3 regions of the Trichocoleus sp. FACHB-262 genome follow, and region 1 is predicted to be linked to each of the others. Evidence: predicted binding sites of a transcription regulator. Region 1 holds the regulator's gene; each other region holds the start of a gene.
The links. The regulator NtcA, encoded in region 1, controls nitrogen genes in cyanobacteria. The targets are predictions, from matches to a motif close to TTTGTANNNNNNNNTACAAA.

Region 1 (5,882 bases):
CCTGAACGCTCTTTTCTCCTAGGACATAGTTACCCGCTGAGAGAATTCTAATCACGTAATCGCGACCATCTTCAATTTGGTCAACCAGTTGTTCTACTTCCGGTCTGGTGATTTGAATAATCTGTTCGCTGACTTGACCAGCACCAGGACGGGTCAACTTGATAGCGTTACGATTTGCTTCTCGCAGTAACTGGTCTACTGCTTGCTGAGCGCCTGTGGGAGAAACGATCCGCACGACGCCTGCTGACAACACTTGTCCTCGGAAGAGAGCGACGTTGCCTTGGCGTAGGGTTTCATATTGCGCTTGATAGTACTGGTAGTACCGCTGCAAGGTTTGGACAGCTTTCTCTAGATTGGCTTGTTGAACCTCTAAATCTTTAGTTTCTTTAATCAAGTTTTGGCGCTCGTTATCCAGTCGGTCGATCTCGGAGCGGAGTCCCGTTGCTTGCTGAGAAACAGTGCTTAGTTGCGTTTGAGTTCGGTTTAGTTCTGCTTCGGTGCGGTCTTTGGCATCTTCAATCCGATCCTTTTCTGCTTCCGCGCGGCTCAGTTGGCTCTGAGTTTGGTCGAGTTGAGCTTCGGTGCGGGCTCTTTCGGCCTCGACTCGGCCTAGCTGGGTTTGGGTACGATTTAGCTGTGTTTCTGTCGTCGCTTGCTTAGCGATCGCGGCCTTAAGAAACAAATTAATCCGATCTAGCCGTTGTTGGGCCGAAACTTGCTCAGCGCGGGCTTGGGTCAGCTCTTGCTCAACTTGGTTTTTTTGAAATCTCGTCTTTGCTAAGTCTTCTCGCGCCCTAGAGAGGTTTTTCTGAATTTTGCCCAATTCAAAAACGCCAGTCCGGAGTTGATCACTCACAGCAAACAAAATGGCGAGTGTAGAAGCAGAAATGATGCCACCCGTGACAATCGTCACCAAGACCGCGGTTTTGCGGGGACGCAAGTTAAACAAGCTGAGGCGAGCCTTGCCTACGCGCGTGCCGATGCGATCGCCCACCGTTGCGATCACACCCCCCAACACCAAGATTGCCACAATTAAGATGTACCCGCTGGTCATCTACCCTCAGGAAGCCATTTGGCTCACACCCAACTCAGATACAGCCTATCTCATGCCCTGGAAGTTTTGTGTGCCATCACACCTGTAGGACGACAACAAGCAGACCCAGATAGCAAAAGTTGCTGCCTTGCCTCAGCGTCAGGAGAGCATCACGGCTCTCTTTGTTTCCTCGCAGGAGTGCCATGAAGCACCTTCCTCGGCCAGAGAGCTGTATTCAAGTCGCTGTAAGCGCTTGTTATTACTAGAGGTTAACCATAGCAGATCAACTGAACTGTTGACTGAGGGCGACGGGATTATGAACCGTAATTTTTTTCTTATGGATGGAAATCATCTTCTCCTGCCGCAGATCCCCCAGTAGGCGCGTGACTGTGACCCGTGTGGAACCAATCGCCTCTGCGATCGCCTGATGCGACAATTTCAAGTCAATCGTGATCCCGTCAGGGCCAGGAACACCAAAGTCACGACAGAGGATGAGCAAGAAGCTGACCAAGCGTGATCCCATATCCCGGTGGGCCAAGGTTTCGATCATCATCTCCGTTTGCAAGATGCGCGAAGACAACCCTTGCAACATCAGCATCGACAGCTCTGGGTTATCCTTGAGGGCTTTTTCCACTTGCTCAATGGGCACCGACAGCAATTCCGCCGGAGTAAAAGCAACTGCGTGATAAAAGCGATCGGAACGATTGCCCGTAATCAGCGAGAGAACCCCAAAGACACTATTTTCTCGCAGCAAGGCTACGGTGATTTCTTCGCCCGCTTCATAAACGCGAGACAGTTTGACCGCACCTCGGACCAAAAAGTAGACACGCTCCGCTGGATCACCGGGGAAGAAAATCGTCTTGCCTCGATCAAACGTTTCGATCACGGGAGGAAATGCTCCGCCTCCCAGTTGACGAAACACAGATGCTAACGGCCTATCCTGCGTCATTACCATATCCTTTTACCTTTTCGATGCCCTTCTCCAACCTTCATGGGCCGCTCGTCTGGAGATGAACCTTACGAAGGTGAGCCAACTGTAAGCAATTGATGACTTTAGAACACTTAAACTTACTCCAGAGTCATTTTTTGTTCTATTTGATACACAATCTGCCAGCGATCGCCAATGGCTGAAGAATTTAACTGCTGTTTCGAGGACCACAAACGAACGGAGCTTGGCTGTCAGCGGCCTATTTAGACCCTATCTTACTCCCCCTAAAGACAGATATCTTGTGATAGGACTCAAGGCAGCGTATCACCCTACAAGCGACAGTCGATGTCAATATCTTTAAGCCCCCATCTTTGAGTATTCTCGTAATTGCCCTTAACGAAGAGATTGCCATGCTGGATCTGACCGGAAAAAATGCCTTAGTCACAGGCATTGCTAACAATCGCTCGATTGCTTGGGGAATTGCCCAACAACTCCATAAAGCGGGTGCCAACCTAGGGATTACCTATCTGCCCGATGAGCGGGGCAAGATGGAAAAAAAAGTAGCAGAACTGGTTGAACCGCTACAACCCAGCTTGTTTGTGCCTTGCAATGTGCAAGATGATGCGCAGATTCAGTCCACCTTTGAGACTGTGAAGGAGAAGTGGGGCAAGCTAGATATCTTGGTTCACTGTCTGGCCTTTGCCAACAAAGATGACTTATCTGGCCACTTTAGCAACACCTCGCGGCCAGGATTTACCACAGCCTTAGACATCAGCACTTATTCGTTGATTCAGCTCAGTGGTGCCGCTAAACCCCTGATGACAGAAGGCGGCAGCATTGTCACTTTGACTTATTTGGGCGGGGTGCGCGTGGTGCCCAACTATAACGTTATGGGCATTGCCAAAGCGGGCTTGGAAATGAGCGTTAAATACTTGGCGGCAGAACTGGGCCCCCACAATATTCGAGTCAATGGCATTTCTGCTGGCCCGATTAGAACTCTCGCCTCCTCTGCGGTTGGAGGAATTCTGGACATGATTCATCATGTGGAGGAAGTGGCCCCCCTGCGCCGCACTGTGACTCAACTAGAAGTTGGCAATACGGCAGCGTTCCTATGCAGTGATTTGTCCAGCGGTATGACAGGGCAAATCCTCTATGTCGATTCTGGCTATGAGATCATGGGGATGTAGTGGTTGCCATTCAGTGACTACAGTCGTTTGGCCTGCCTGTGCAGGCTCAAAGTTTCTTACTTCCTGTTTCTACTTCCCAGTTTTTACTTCCCAGTATTGAGTAGGGCCTATGCAGACTAGCATTCATGAAGCGTCTTCCCAAGAGCACCGCACAGCCTTCGAGCAGGCCAACGGAGCATCATTAGAACCCGTATTTTCAGGACGAGTGGCCTCAGTCAGTCGCAAAACGGGTGAGACAGATGTGCATGTCACCATTAATTTGGATGGACAGGGTCGCTGTGTAGCCGCCACAGGTATTCCATTTCTCGACCACATGTTGCATCAGATTGCTTCGCATGGGCTGTTTGACCTAGAGGTGCGAGCGACGGGTGACTTGGAAATTGATGACCATCACACCAACGAAGATGTAGGCATTACCCTGGGTCAAGCTCTGGCTAAAGCGTTAGGCGATCGCAAAGGCATTGTCCGGTTTGGCAATTTCCTCGCGCCCTTGGACGAAGCTCTAATCCAGGTAGCTCTAGATTTATCTGGTCGGCCTCACATTAGCTATGGCCTGCAAATCCCCACCGAACGAGTCGGCACTTACGACACGCAACTGGTACGAGAATTTTTTGTGGCAGTGGTGAATCACAGCCAGATGACGCTGCACATCCGTCAGTTAGATGGCATTAACTCACACCATATTATTGAGGCTACTTTCAAAGCTTTCGCTCGTGCCTTGCGGATCGCCACAGAAACCGATCCCCGTCGGGCTCACACTATTCCCAGTTCCAAAGGCGTTTTGTAATTCTGATCGCTCAAAAACTTCAATTGCTGGTAGAGCATGGCAATTTGCGGGAGTTGAACTCCTGCGGCTTGGGCAGCTCGGAGTGGGCTGCCAAAAATTGCCTCGACTTCCAGAGGTCTGCCTTCGTCGTAGTCAATTTTCATGCTGGTGCGGTAGGGCTTCATCTTCACCGTGTCATCCAGCATTTTTTGAATGAAATCATCAGCGATCGCGCGACTTTGCACTTTTGCTCCTAAGGCAACTTCTCGCATCAATTGCTCTGCCAAAGCATAAGTGTAGCGATCGGCCATCAGCGCATCAGTTGTGGCGTTGAGTACAACAGATAAGCCGTTGAAGGGAATATTCCAAACCAGCTTGCGCCAGCGGGCTAGAAGCAGATCTGCCGCCAAGTGGATCGAGATGCCTGCCTGGGTAAAGTCTTGGGCGATCTGAGACATGCGCTCTGTGACACCACCTGCTTGATAATCCGCTGCGTACTCACCTAGGGTGATAGCTCCGTAGTCCAAGTGGCGAATGTGGCCAGGAGCGACTTTGTTGGAACAAATAAAGCACAGCCCACCCATGACGCGCTTCGCACCTACGATTTGAGCCACTTCTGCTTCTAAGCCCAAGCCATTTTGCAGCACTAAGACGACACCATCTTCTTTGAGCAACGGCGGAATTAGGGTTGGCAACAAGTAATTGTGGGTACTTTTGAGCGCGACCACCACTACATCGCAGCGAGGCATCTCCTCGACTCGACGGTAAGCATAGACCTGAGGCAGTGTGAAATTCCCCTCGGGTGACTCGATCACTAATCCTTGCTGCTGCACCTGTTCGTAGTCACTTCTGAGCAGGAAATGGACTTCTATGCCTGCTTGCTGAAGCCGGGCTCCATAAAAGCCCCCTAATGCTCCTGTACCTAAAATTGCATAACGACGATTGGGCGTAGCACCCAAAGAGGCCCCCATTGCTCCTAACTCCCGGCTTACTCCTGTTCAAACATACTGCAATGAGGAGATGTGGCCCTAGGCTGACTAGAGCTTTATGGGTCGCAAGGCGGATTTAAGGACAGCCTAGAGAACAGACGGCTATCATGGTAGGCATTGATATTTATGAACAATTATCAATGATTGTTTCTGAATCTGGTTGGTCCAAAATCAAGTCATCTTTCACAGAAAAAGTTTTCTTTGGGCAGGAGCCAAGCGCAGAGTTAACAGCGATTTTGTTGGTTTACTTTGTGCAAGGCATTCTCGGCTTGGCTCGCTTAGCCATTAGCTTCTTTCTCAAAGATGAGTTAGGGATTGGTCCAGCGCAAGTATCAGCCTTGATGGGAATTGCGGCGCTGCCTTGGATGATTAAGCCTGTCTTTGGCTTTGTTTCCGATGGGTTGCCGATTTTTGGCTATCGTCGCCGCCCTTACCTAATTTTGTCGGGTGTGCTAGGAGCAAGCTCCTGGATTGCTCTGGCGACGGTGGTGCATACGGCTTGGGCTGCCACGCTCGCGATCGCTCTTGGTTCGTTGTCTGTAGCGGTTAGCGACGTGATTGTGGACTCGCTGGTGGTAGAACGGGCCCGCGAGGAGTCGGTGAGTACTGCGGGCTCGCTGCAATCTTTATGTTGGGGCTCTTCGGCGCTAGGGGGGCTGTTGACTGCTTACTTTAGTGGCTCCTTGCTACAGCGCTTTGATGCTCATACCATCTTCGCTATTACCGCTTCCTTTCCTCTCATTGTCTCAGCCGTAGCTGGCCTGATCGCTGAGTCCCGCGTCAGTGCTAGGCCCAACTGGTCAGTGGTGAGTCATCAATTAGGTCAGTTGCGCCAAGCAGTGACGCAGAAGGCAATTTGGTTACCCACAGCTTTTCTCTTTCTTTGGCAAGCCACCCCCACGGCTGATTCTGCTTTTTTCTACTTCACAACCAATGAGCTAGGATTTCAACCCGAGTTCTTGGGGCGGGTGCGGTTGGT
Region 2 (5,882 bases), on a different contig from region 1:
TCTGAGCTAAGGCTTGCACTGCCAACCCTCTGGATTGCTCGTCGGCTAGTAGCTCTGTTAAAGCGGCGATCGCATCAGGGCCAAAACTTGCCAAGGTAGTGGCGGCAATTTCACTCAACTCTTCTGCTTCTATATCCTCGGTTTGCAGCAACTGCACCAAAATTTTGATGACTGCTGGATGGTTGAACTGACCCAGAATTCGGATTGCAAACCAACGCAGTTCCACATCGGCTGCATCGTCTTGCACAATCTCGATCAACGGTGCAATCAACCCATCTACACTTTGCCCAATCTGACCAACCGCTGCGGCTAAGGTAGGAAACACTTTGGCTAGATCCCAGCGCGATTGGAAGTCTCCCGTCGCGAGAGCCGCGATCGCCAAATCTAGCACTTGCTTTAGCCCTACTACCGTTTGCTCATCTCCCCCAGCCTCAGGAGTCGTTTTTACAGCAGCAGAGAATTGTTGCAAATACTGATTCAGTAGCGGCCAATCGGCTTGTTGTGCCGCAGCCTGAGCTTTTTCCAAAACCTCTAACATTGGCAAATCGGGGGTGTTAATACTTTCACTAAAATCTATACTTTCACTAAAACTGTATCTCCCTCCAGCTTGGTCTCGTAAGTTTTGAGCGGCTCTGTCGCAGGTCCTTGCAACACTTTGCCATCCGTACCAAATTTAGAATCATGGCAAAGACAAACAAAAACTTTCTGCTCGGCTTGCCAGTCTACGAGACAGGCCTTGTGAGTACAGCTAGCATTGACTGCGGCTAAAGTGTCAGGGCTATCTGGATTACGCACCACAAGCAAAGGCCCCGAAACAAACTTCTGATCGCCCAACTGACCTTTCTGGTCTAAAGTCGCCACAGTTCCTACAGGTTGAAAACCATCTGCACGAGCAACCGCGCCTGAATTGACCGCAGGATTCGATGCTGTTTCGTTGGAAGTTGTGGTTGTTTTGTTAGAACAAGCTGCGATCGCCACTGGCAAAGAACTGGCAATTCCACCAACGCCAACCCAAGTTAAGAAAGTACGACGATCCATTGTTCAGTCTATAGAAGTTCTGCTCGTTCAATTGTCGCATAAGGCTCTAAATCAGTTCCTGCACTACCGAATCACGGGGATTTCCAGCCTCCTAACTGCCTAAAAAATCTACCTGAACATGCTTTGTGAATAGTACAGATTGCACCAGGATTATGCAGTTTTTGTATAATTGATCACATTTTTTGGTTCATTAAGCTAATACAAGAACCGCATAAATTAATTAGAAAATAAGTAATTTTTTTCAAACAGATTGCGTTTTTAGCTTAATCCAGTTTTTTTAAACTGTCTTGAATGATGCAGATTCTCAGAAAACTGTATAGAAAACAACTTTTGATAAGCATGGGATTCATGCAGTAATTGCATTGATTGATGAGTTTTGTAGTTAAAGATACAAATATTCTTTCTATGCAGAAGTTACATAAACATAGATTTTGCAGCTAGAGATACACTTTCAAATTCAAAGTCAAAGATTTTGATTTGAAATTAAATATCCTGGCTCAAAGCAGCTTTAAAGGGACTTGATTATGACGAAAGAAGCGATCGCGACTATTATTAGTGCTGCCCGCACCAAAGCAGAACTGGTTGAAAACAGCTTGCCCAAATTCCTAGTTCTATCTGTATTGGCAGGAATTTACGTTGGCTTTGGAGTGATGCTGGTTTTTTCCATTGGTGCACCCTTGCATGCGGCTGGATCACCTGCGGTTAAAGCCTTAATGGGAGCCTCTTTTGCGGTCGCTTTATCATTAGTGATTTTTGCTGGGTCCGAACTATTTACTGGCAATCATATGTTCATGACAATTGCCAGTCTCGCTAAACAAGTTACCTGGAAAGACACTTGGAAAGTTTTGGGAATCAGCTTTATTGGTAACTTGGCTGGCTCTCTGCTGCTAGCACTGCTCTTGGTTCAGTCTGGGCTTTTGGCTAAAGGACCGATCAAGGATTTTGTCTTAGAAGTTGTAGCTGGAAAAATGCAGGCTCCCTTCATGGAGCTATTTTTTCGCGGCATTCTTTGCAACATTTTGGTTTGTTTAGCGATTTGGATGGCTGCTAAGACTAAAGAGGATATCGCGAAGTTAGTGCTGATCTTCTGGTGTCTGTTTGCCTTTGTGGGTGCTGGGTTTGAGCACAGCGTCGCCAACATGACCCTAATGGGATTGGGTCTATTTATCCCTCATGATCCCGAGCAAATTTCTTGGATTGGGTATGTCAAAAACTTGATTCCTGTCTCTCTGGGTAACTGGGTTGGCGGTGCTTGCCTGGTTGGAGCCTCTTACTGGTATGTAGGCAGCGATCGCCCATCTCGCAAACCCAAAAAAGCTAAAAAGTTGGAATCAGTGCCCAGTTTTGAAACTTGGGAAACAGAACCTAGAGAGAAAACAACTTATTAATTGCTTAAGCGAACTCATTCTCCTAGTTAAAGAGCTTATCCAGACTATTTGGATAGGCTTTTATTTTTTGAAGCAGCACCTATTAATCAGGTCTTTTGTATCCTTTGTTGCAAAATCAAATGTTTTTTAGATCGTTTGAAATCAACGAGTTATGTCAAAACAGCATGACTTACATGCAAGTGTTTCATATATAGAAACATTTTGTAACTATAGATACGAATTCACTAGCTAAGTACTCATAACCTTAGCTGGTAAGAAACGTTAAACGGCAAATTACATTGAATTCATCTGAATTCAAACCTTGCTTAAAGCCAGCAGTGACACGGGTAGATTCATGACAACCGCAGCAACCAATCCAGCGACTGGAAGCAATAAATTTGAGAAGCTCAAAGCTGAAAAAGACGGTTTAGAGGTCAAAAAAGAACTTGATCGCTTTGCTCAAATTGGCTGGGAAGCGATGGATGAAACCGATCGCGACTACCGCCTCAAATGGTTGGGTGTCTTCTTCCGACCTGTCACTCCTGGCAAATTTATGTTGCGGATGCGGATTCCCAACGGCATCCTCACTAGCGGCCAAGTCCGAGTCCTCGGCGAAGTACTCCAGCGCTATGGTGAAGATGGCACTGGTGACATCACCACTCGGCAAAATATTCAATTACGCGGCATCCGCATCGAAGATTTACCCGATATCTTCCGTCGCTTCGAGGAAGCGGGCCTCACCAGTATCCAGTCTGGCATGGACAACGTCCGCAACATTACAGGCTCTCCTGTTGCAGGCATTGATGCAGACGAGTTAATCGACACTCGCGGCATCGTCCGTAAAGTGCAGGACATGATCACCAACAACGGTGAAGGCAATCCCTCCTTTACCAACCTGCCCCGGAAATTCAATATTGCGATCGCGGGCTGCCGAGATAACTCAGTCCATGCGGAAATCAATGACATCGCCTTTGTCCCCGCCTACAAAAACAACAACCTAGGCTTCAATGTTTTAGTCGGTGGCTTCTTCTCCGCCAAGCGCTGTGAAGCGGCAATCCCCATGAATGTCTGGGTTGACCCCCGCGATGTGGTGGCTCTGTGTGAAGCGATTCTCTTGGTCTACCGCAACCACGGTCTGCGGGCTAATCGCCAAAAAGCGCGCTTGATGTGGCTGATTGATGAGTGGGGTCTCGACAAGTTCCGCTCAGAAGTTGAGCAACAAATGGGTCATGCGCTCCAGACGGCTGCTCCCAAAGATGAGATTGTCTGGGATAAGCGTGACCATGTCGGCATTCACGCTCAGAAGCAACCCGGACTAAATTATGTGGGACTACATGTTCCGGTAGGCCGCCTCTACGCCCAAGATATGTTCGACTTAGCGCGTCTCGCCGAAGTCTATGGCAGTGGAGAGGTTCGCCTCAGTGTTGAACAAAATGTGATTGTTCCCAATATTCCTGATTCTCGCTTAGGCCCCTTCCTGAAAGAACCTCTGCTGCAACGCTTTACCGCTGATCCTGCGCCGCTCTCGCGATCGCTGGTTTCCTGCACCGGATCTCAGTTTTGCAACTTTGCCCTGATTGAAACCAAGAACCGCGCCGCAGCCCTGATTCAAGAATTGGATTCAGAACTCTCTTTGCCGAAATCGGTGCGGATTCACTGGACAGGTTGCCCCAACTCCTGTGGTCAACCTCAAGTGGCTGATATTGGCCTCATGGGGACTAAAGTTCGCAAAGATGGCAAAACGGTGGAAGGCGTAGACCTCTACATGGGTGGCAAGGTGGGCAAACATGCTGTTTTAGGCACCTGTGTCCAAAAGTCGATTCCTTGCGAAGATCTCAAACCATTTCTCACGAATCTCCTGATCCAAAACTTTGGCGCTCAAATCCGCACGACTCCCCTAAAAACTTCTGCTCAAATTCAATTCTCCGTAGAAGAAGAGGTAGTTCCTAGCCCGGTTGCGGCTGTCAATGTCCCTGCGGCATCCAGCTATCAACCTGTGGCAGTGGCAACGCCAGTTCCCTCGGCTCCCCCTGCTCCTCCCGCTCAACCTGCGATCGCTAGCTTTGCTAAGTCTGGCAAAGAAGTTGCTTGTACCGAAGCAGATACGTTATTGGATGTGGCAACTCAAGCAGGAGTAGAGCTAGATAGCAGTTGTCAGGCGGGTACCTGTGGCACTTGCAAGCAAAAACTGCTGGAAGGACAAGTGCGATATGAAGGTGAACCGGATGCATTGGATGCCAGTGAGCAAGCCGCAGGCTGGATTCTAACCTGTATTGCTCATCCCATCGGCAAGGTTGTGATTGATGCTTGATTAGCCGTTGTTTTCCTCGCTGCCTCTCGCTCAATCACGGTGATAACCGAGAGGCACATTGAGGGAGAGATCCCTGCTCGCACCCCAAGCCTCACATCCCCAGGATGGATTGCGAGGTAGGTAGTTACGGCTTAAAAGCCACAAGTATGTTTCGCTACAGACAAAAACGCCAAAACCTGTAGAAAAACTTCAAAATTGCTCATGGGTAACATTTTATCTAGAGCAACATCGGTAGGGTAATGACAAGCTGTTGGTATAGAAAACTACCAACACCCCAAAATTTTCACAACTTATAACTTGAGTATTGGTGAACGAGGATGACGAAGTTTTCGAGACGGAAATTCATCTTGACAGCAGGCGTTACAGCCGCAGGTACTCTACTCGCCCACGGCTGTACGTCCTCCAATTCGACCGATACTGCTGCTAGCACTTCCCCCAGTGCTGCTCCTGCGGTTAATGTTGCCGCCGCTGATGCGCCAGAAGTCACCACGGCCAAGCTCGGCTTCATTGCTTTAACAGATTCCGCTCCCCTGATCATCGCTAAGGAAAAGGGTCTATTTGAGAAGTACGGCATGAAGGATGTCCAAGTGGCCAAGCAGGCTTCTTGGGCAGCGACCCGTGACAACATTGTGCTGGGTTCCGAGGGCGGTGGGATCGATGGCGCTCATATCCTGTCTCCGATGCCTTATCTGATTTCAGAAGGCAAAGTGACTGATGGCAAGAAAGTACCGATGTACATCTTGGCGCGTTTAAACGTCAACGGTCAGTGCATCTCCGTTGCCAATACCTACAAAGACTTGAAAGTGGGTTTGCAGAGCAATGCGCTCAAAAATGCCTTTGCCCAAGCTAAATCCGCCGGGAAAGAAACCAAGTGCGCCGTTACCTTCCCCGGTGGCACTCACGATCTGTGGATGCGCTACTGGCTCGCAGCGGGTGGCCTAAATCCGAATGAAGATGCTTCTACCATCGTGGTGCCACCGCCCCAAATGGTCGCCAACATGAAAGTCGGCAACATGGAAGCCTTCTGTGTTGGCGAACCTTGGAATGCTCAGCTCGTCAACCAAGGACTCGGCTACAGCGCTCTCACCACTGGAGAACTCTGGAATAACCACCCAGAAAAAGCCTTCGCCATGCGGGCTGAATGGGTTGATAAGCACCCTAAAGCA
Region 3 (5,882 bases), on a different contig from region 1:
AGAAGCGATCGCCCTGATTCTTGAATGTTTGAGACCAGTTAAACCGTAATCGCTGAGTCAGTCTGAGCGGCTCCCACGGCACCGGAGTAAACCAAACCTCGATGGGTATCAAGAGTCAGAATGGCACCATCTCGAATAATTTCGGTCGCATTCTTAACTCCGACAATCACGGGTACCCCTAGACGTAAGCCAATCACTGCGGCGTGGCTGGTTAAGCTGTCGTCTTCAGTGATGATCCCAGCGGCCTTACGAATCATCTCTACATAATCAACACTGGTACAGGAGGTGACTAAAATGTCGCCCGGATTGAAGTTGCTGACTTCATTACTCGCGTGAGCTACTCGTGCCCGCCCACTAACTGAGCCTTGACCAATACCGATCCCTTTGCCCAAGACAGCCGTTACCACTTCCACCTTAATTAGGTCGGTGGAACCAGATACCCCTTGCAGGGTACCAGCAGTCATGACTACCAAATTACCTTCAGAGAGCAGCTCTTTCTCTTGAGCGACGTTGAGCGCGGCCTGGAAGGTTTGCCCAGTAGAGGGTAAGTCCAAAACTAGCAGGGGTTTGACGCCCCAAACTAGTTGCAACTGTCGTGCCACATCGACGTGAGGGGTAACGGCCAAAATGGGGGTATGAGGCCGAAATTTAGAAACGTTCCGAGCTGTGGCTCCCGTTTTGGTCAGCGTCATAATCGCAGAGGCATTTAGCTGTTCGGCAATGCGAGCGACCGCTTGGCTAATCGCATTGGGGATCGAGCGCCCGTCACTGTCGAGGTTGCGGCGAATCTGCTCTTGCTCGGTACGAATCGCAATCCGGGCCATCGTTGCCACCGCTTCAATGGCATACTTGCCAACTGCGGTTTCGTTCGACAACATTACGGCATCTGTACCATCCAGAATGGCGTTGGCTACGTCCGAGATCTCAGCGCGAGTGGGACGTGGATTGTTCACCATGCTATCTAGCATCTGGGTAGCGGTGATCACCGGAATACCCAACCGATTCGCTGTCGCAATCAGCCGCTTTTGCAAAATGGGGACATCTTCGGCAGGTAGCTCTACGCCCAAATCACCCCGCGCCACCATCACGCCATCACAGAGGCAAAGAACATCTTCCATCTGCTCAATGGCTTCGTGCTTCTCAATCTTGGCGATTACCGGGACTTGCTTACCTGCGTTGGAAATTAATTCTTTGATCTCCAACACATCCTGAGGATTCCGGACAAAACTGAGGGCGATCCAATCAACTCCTTGATCAAGCCCAAACATCAAATCTTTACGGTCTTTATCGGTCAATGCCTTGATCGACAGATAAACTCCTGGAAAATTAACGCCCTTGTTGTTGGAAAGGACGCCACCGACTACAACTTCGCAATGCAATTCTTTGCGATCGCGGTCTACTTTCTCGACTCGCATTTCCACTTTGCCGTCGTCGAGCAGAATAGTGGCACCTTCAGGCACTTCCTCGGCTAGTGGCTCGTACGTCACAGAGCTGATTTCATGGGTGCCAGGAACAGCGTGACTAGTCAATGTGAAGCGATCGCCACGCTTAAGAGTAATAGAACCGTCTTCAAAGCGGCCTAAACGAATTTTGGGTCCTTGGAGATCTTGCAAAATTCCGACAGGTTGATTCAGCTCAAAAGAAATCTGCCGAATCAGCCGAATGCTGCGTTGATGATCTTCATGCGTCCCATGAGAAAAGTTAAGACGCAGAGTAGTTGCACCCGCTTCAATCAGGGCACGTAGAACTTCTGGGCTACTAGTGGCGGGGCCAATCGTTGCGACGATTTTTGTCCGACGCGGAGAGTTACGCAGTTGCATGGATTCCAAGAAGGTAAAAATAGACTGAAGGAGACCCTACCGCTGATGTCCTCAGGATACTGGCTTAGCGGTGACTTGCTGCACTTTCCAGCCTTGGCATGGAATGAAATCCCGAAGTGAGGTGCAACAAGAAAATAACTCTAAACTATCAATAGTCGCATGCGTTGATAGCAAAGAATTAACGGTTGAGAAAAATGCTGTTGCCTCTTGGCAAGGCGGCAACAGGGATACTACCACGTTTGACTAGTCCCTTTTGCAAAAACCTGCAAGGGCAAGCGACAGAATCTTTAGGTGCCTTCAGTCTCTAGGGTGCGTTCCATCAGGTTTAGTAGGTTAGTTGTTCGGTGCGCTAAAAATACTAATTTGCAAAACCCACCCTGTTTTAATTTTTACCTAACGAAAATTGGCTGGATTGAGGCGAGGATTGTTGCGAGTAGACATACCTTGACCTAGCTTGCTGCCTGTTCCACCATCAGCGGGATCAAGGAAGGGCCGCAAGTTGATGTTGCTAGAGCGCTCCTGCCGCCCGCCTAGAAGCGAGACACCTAAGTTAACCAATTCGTCCAGCTTGTCACCTCCCCGGCTGCTGGCGCTTACAGAACTATTGCCTACACGACTGCTACCTACAAACGTATTAGCTGCTTGAGTTTGTTGGCCACTGTCAGCAATCGTCAAGTTTTGGAAGACGCGATCGCGAGTCGTCAGCGGGTCTTGATTCGGCGGGACTGTCAGAACGATGCGACAAGTTGAATTTTTCTCGGTGGTAACACAAACTGTGTTGTAGTTATTTTCCACCGCTGTTCGCATTTCCTGTAGGCCATCAGGACGGTAGAGTTCTAAACGACGACTGATTTCTTGACAACGAGCTTGAGGAGTCCAACCACCGCCTAGTTGGCTGGGTGTCGCCCAGGGATAGGATTCGCTAGGACGGCTCTCTGGGTGATAAACCACCGTGTACTGGCCGTTGAGCATTTCACAAGTAAAGCGGGGTCTATTTGCCACGCTAGTTTGAGTAGAGCCGCTACTTGGGTTTGTCGTAGGTGTAGACTCCGAATTTTCAGCCTCTGTTTGTACTTGAATATCCTTTGATGCTGATCCGGAACTGGTAGGTGTGGCAGCGATCGCGCTACCAGTCATCCCTGCGAATAACCCACCACCTAAGAACACCACAGCTCCTGTAGCCAAACTTGTAGCCTTAAAAGTAAGAAACGTTAGCTTGAAACGACCTTGAGAATTACCTTGAGATTGCAATAACACCATAATCAAAGCCTCTTCAGAGTGAATGACAACTAATCACCGCAACACCACCCCTGATGTAACAAAGCCCTGATGCACCTAATGCGATAGAGCACTCCTACAACCCTGATAACAATTCAGACCTAGCATTTACATCGGAAGATCCGCCGACCTAGGAGGGTGATTTCACCGAGTCTTCATTGAAGTTGGGTTTCTGCTGAAGTGTTTAAAGCTGAGGTTGTCAGGCAACGTCCGTGAACTTCTGAGGTTAAATTGCTCTTGTTACTCTAAAGTTGGCTCAAATTATTTAATTTGACGCTACTGTTAGCGCAGCTCTGATTAGATGAGCTAGTTTCACAAAACTTTATTATTCCGCATTCGTATCGTATACTACGCGAGGATGACCAACAAGGAGTATTGATAACGATGTCGGAGGCAGTAAAGCCCCTGACAGTGCCGAAGGAGTTAATGGGTCCTCCGGGTCAATTTAACCCGACGCTGCTAATGTTCCTGGCAGCGGTAGCCATAGAAATCCTATCGATACTGGGTTACTGGTGTTGGGAATGGCTTGACTGGTGCTGCTTTAGCATGACTGTCATTGCTCTACATATGGTGGGGACGGTGATTCATGATGCATCCCACAATGTGGCACATCGCAATCGCATCATCAATGCCGTTATGGGACATGGCAGTGCCTTAATGCTGGGTTTTTCTTTCCCAGTCTTTACGCGCGTGCACATGCAGCATCATGCCAATGTGAATGATCCAGACAACGACCCCGATCACTTTGTTTCGACCGGGGGGCCGCTCTGGTTTATTGCGGCTCGTTTCATGTACCACGAAATTTTCTTTTTCCGCCGTCGGCTATGGCGGAAGTCCGAGTTATTGGAGTGGTTTCTCGCTCGCCTAGCCGTCGGTGCTCTAATTTACACAGCCTGCCAGCACGACTTTCTGGGCTACATTTTCAATTTTTGGTTTGTGCCTCTGGCAGTTGTAGGGTTAGCTCTGGGCTTATTCTTTGACTATTTGCCCCACCGACCTTTTCAGGAGCGCGATCGCTGGAAGAACGCTAGAGTCTACCCCAACCGGATTCTGAACCTGCTGATTATGGGTCAGAACTACCATCTGATCCATCATCTGTGGCCTTCTATTCCCTGGTACAACTATCAGCCTGCTTACTATGCCACTCAGCCTTTGTTAGACGCTAAGGGTTGCCACCAATCGCTGGGTTTATCGGAGACTAAAGACTTTTGGCACTTTGTGTACGATGTCTTCCTAGGCATTCGTTTTCATCGCCCGCGATCGCTGGAGTCTTCAGAGGTAAACACTCCTATAAGCCAAGCTAGCCCAGCCAACAGTAGCTTAGAGGTAGCTCAGGGCTTGGAAGTTCACAGTTGACCAGTCCAGTTAAACCCGGCTTAAACCACTAAAAAAGGGAGCAAGACTTAACCCTGCTCCCTTTTTTAGTGATTGAACTTAGTTAACGATGAGACTTAACGACGGGCGATGCCAAGCCTGTTTGAGCCAAGATCCAATCGGGTCTTAAGCTCTTGGCTTGACGGAGATAGGGATGATAGATTTCGACGTGCGGATTCGGAGTGTTGAAATGAATCAGGAAGCGAATGCAACGCTCCAAACTGCCTTCAACGTGCATTTGTTGCACATCTAGCAAAGGAACATTCTGCCAACGGGGACGATCACGCGCTACTGAAGCCGGAAAGATGGCGTCCAAGTCGCGGGTAACTGAGAACGTCGCACTGATAATTTCTTCTGGATCGAGTTGATTATGAGCTTCTAGCTCATCTAACAGCTCAGCGACTGCTTCTCGAATTGCCTCAGCCGTATTTTCTGAGGCAGTTGTTGCACCACGAATTGCCCGAACTCTCCATTCCACGCCATCATCCTCCGTCATGTGATTAAACCAAGGTTCATCAAGTTGAATTTTTATGGCTCAGATTATCTAACCTGAGCGATCGCAACGATAACTGAAAATCTTGACAATGCGAGCCAATGTTAACAAAATCTAGGATTTTCAAGGCATTAAATTGTCAATTCTGGGCAAGTGGTTCGCTAAGGTCGGTAAAGCCACAAAGGTAGACCACTGGTAGACAATTCAAACTCCATCCAATCGAGGCAAGCCCTGACTCCAGAGCGACTTTGACTCGTACTAGGAACAACACGACTCCAGAAGGGCTTGCGTTCTTCCAAGTTGTAGCAACGAGTTTTTTCTGGATCAAGACCTGCAAGTTCTGCCGCCCAGCGACGAGCATCTTCTTCGGTGCCTAAGCGATCTACAAGCCCTAGTTCTTGGGCTTGCTCACCTGTGAAAACTCTCCCATCTGCAAAGCTTTTAACTGTATCCACCGCTAATTTGCGGGCTTCAGCCACAGTCTGCACAAACTGTAGGTAGCTTGTGTCAATCAACGATTGCAAAATATGGGCTTCTGGCTCTGTCAGCTCTCGGTCAAAAGCCAAAATATCTTTGTAGGGACCAGATTTGATCACTTTGAAGGAAACGCCTACTTTTTCTAGAAGACGCTCTAAGTTATTGCCCCGGAGAATTACCCCAATGCTGCCAGTGATGGTACCCGGATTGGCGACAATGTAATTTGCGCCCATGCCGATGTAAACGCCACCTGATGCAGAAATATTGCCGAAGCTGGCAACAATTTTGATTTTTTCGCTCAGACGTTTGAGCGCACTGTAGATTTCTTGGGAGTCCCCGACAGTACCACCAGGGCTATCAATCCGTAGGAGCAGAGCGGGAAATTCTCTTTCTTCTACTGTCTTGAGAGCTTCTAAAACTCGCTTGCGGGTTGCTCCTGC

Region 2: the regulator NtcA is predicted to act here: its motif matches at 2,627-2,646, upstream of H6F68_RS16785 (ferredoxin--nitrite reductase).
Region 3: the regulator NtcA is predicted to act here: its motif matches at 3,434-3,453, upstream of crtR (beta-carotene hydroxylase).

The regions. Positions count from the first base shown of each region.
Region 1 is NZ_JACJPK010000086.1:387,819-393,700, forward strand. It holds gene H6F68_RS19305 (DUF3084 domain-containing protein) at 1-1,054, opposite strand, end outside; gene ntcA (global nitrogen regulator NtcA) at 1,317-1,988, opposite strand; gene fabI (enoyl-ACP reductase FabI) at 2,372-3,148, shown strand; gene hisB (imidazoleglycerol-phosphate dehydratase HisB) at 3,258-3,935, shown strand; gene H6F68_RS19325 (putative 2-dehydropantoate 2-reductase) at 3,902-4,885, opposite strand; gene H6F68_RS19330 (folate/biopterin family MFS transporter) at 5,044-5,882, shown strand, end outside.
Region 2 is NZ_JACJPK010000085.1:19,600-25,481, reverse strand. It holds gene H6F68_RS16800 (HEAT repeat domain-containing protein) at 1-538, opposite strand, end outside; gene H6F68_RS16795 (ubiquinol-cytochrome c reductase iron-sulfur subunit) at 574-1,038, opposite strand; gene H6F68_RS16790 (formate/nitrite transporter family protein) at 1,563-2,426, shown strand; gene H6F68_RS16785 (ferredoxin--nitrite reductase) at 2,761-4,716, shown strand; gene H6F68_RS16780 (CmpA/NrtA family ABC transporter substrate-binding protein) at 5,034-5,882, shown strand, end outside.
Region 3 is NZ_JACJPK010000055.1:20,703-26,584, forward strand. It holds gene pyk (pyruvate kinase) at 39-1,820, opposite strand; gene H6F68_RS10760 (COP23 domain-containing protein) at 2,214-3,080, opposite strand; gene crtR (beta-carotene hydroxylase) at 3,483-4,454, shown strand; gene aroH (chorismate mutase) at 4,537-4,968, opposite strand; gene sppA (signal peptide peptidase SppA) at 5,127-5,882, opposite strand, start outside.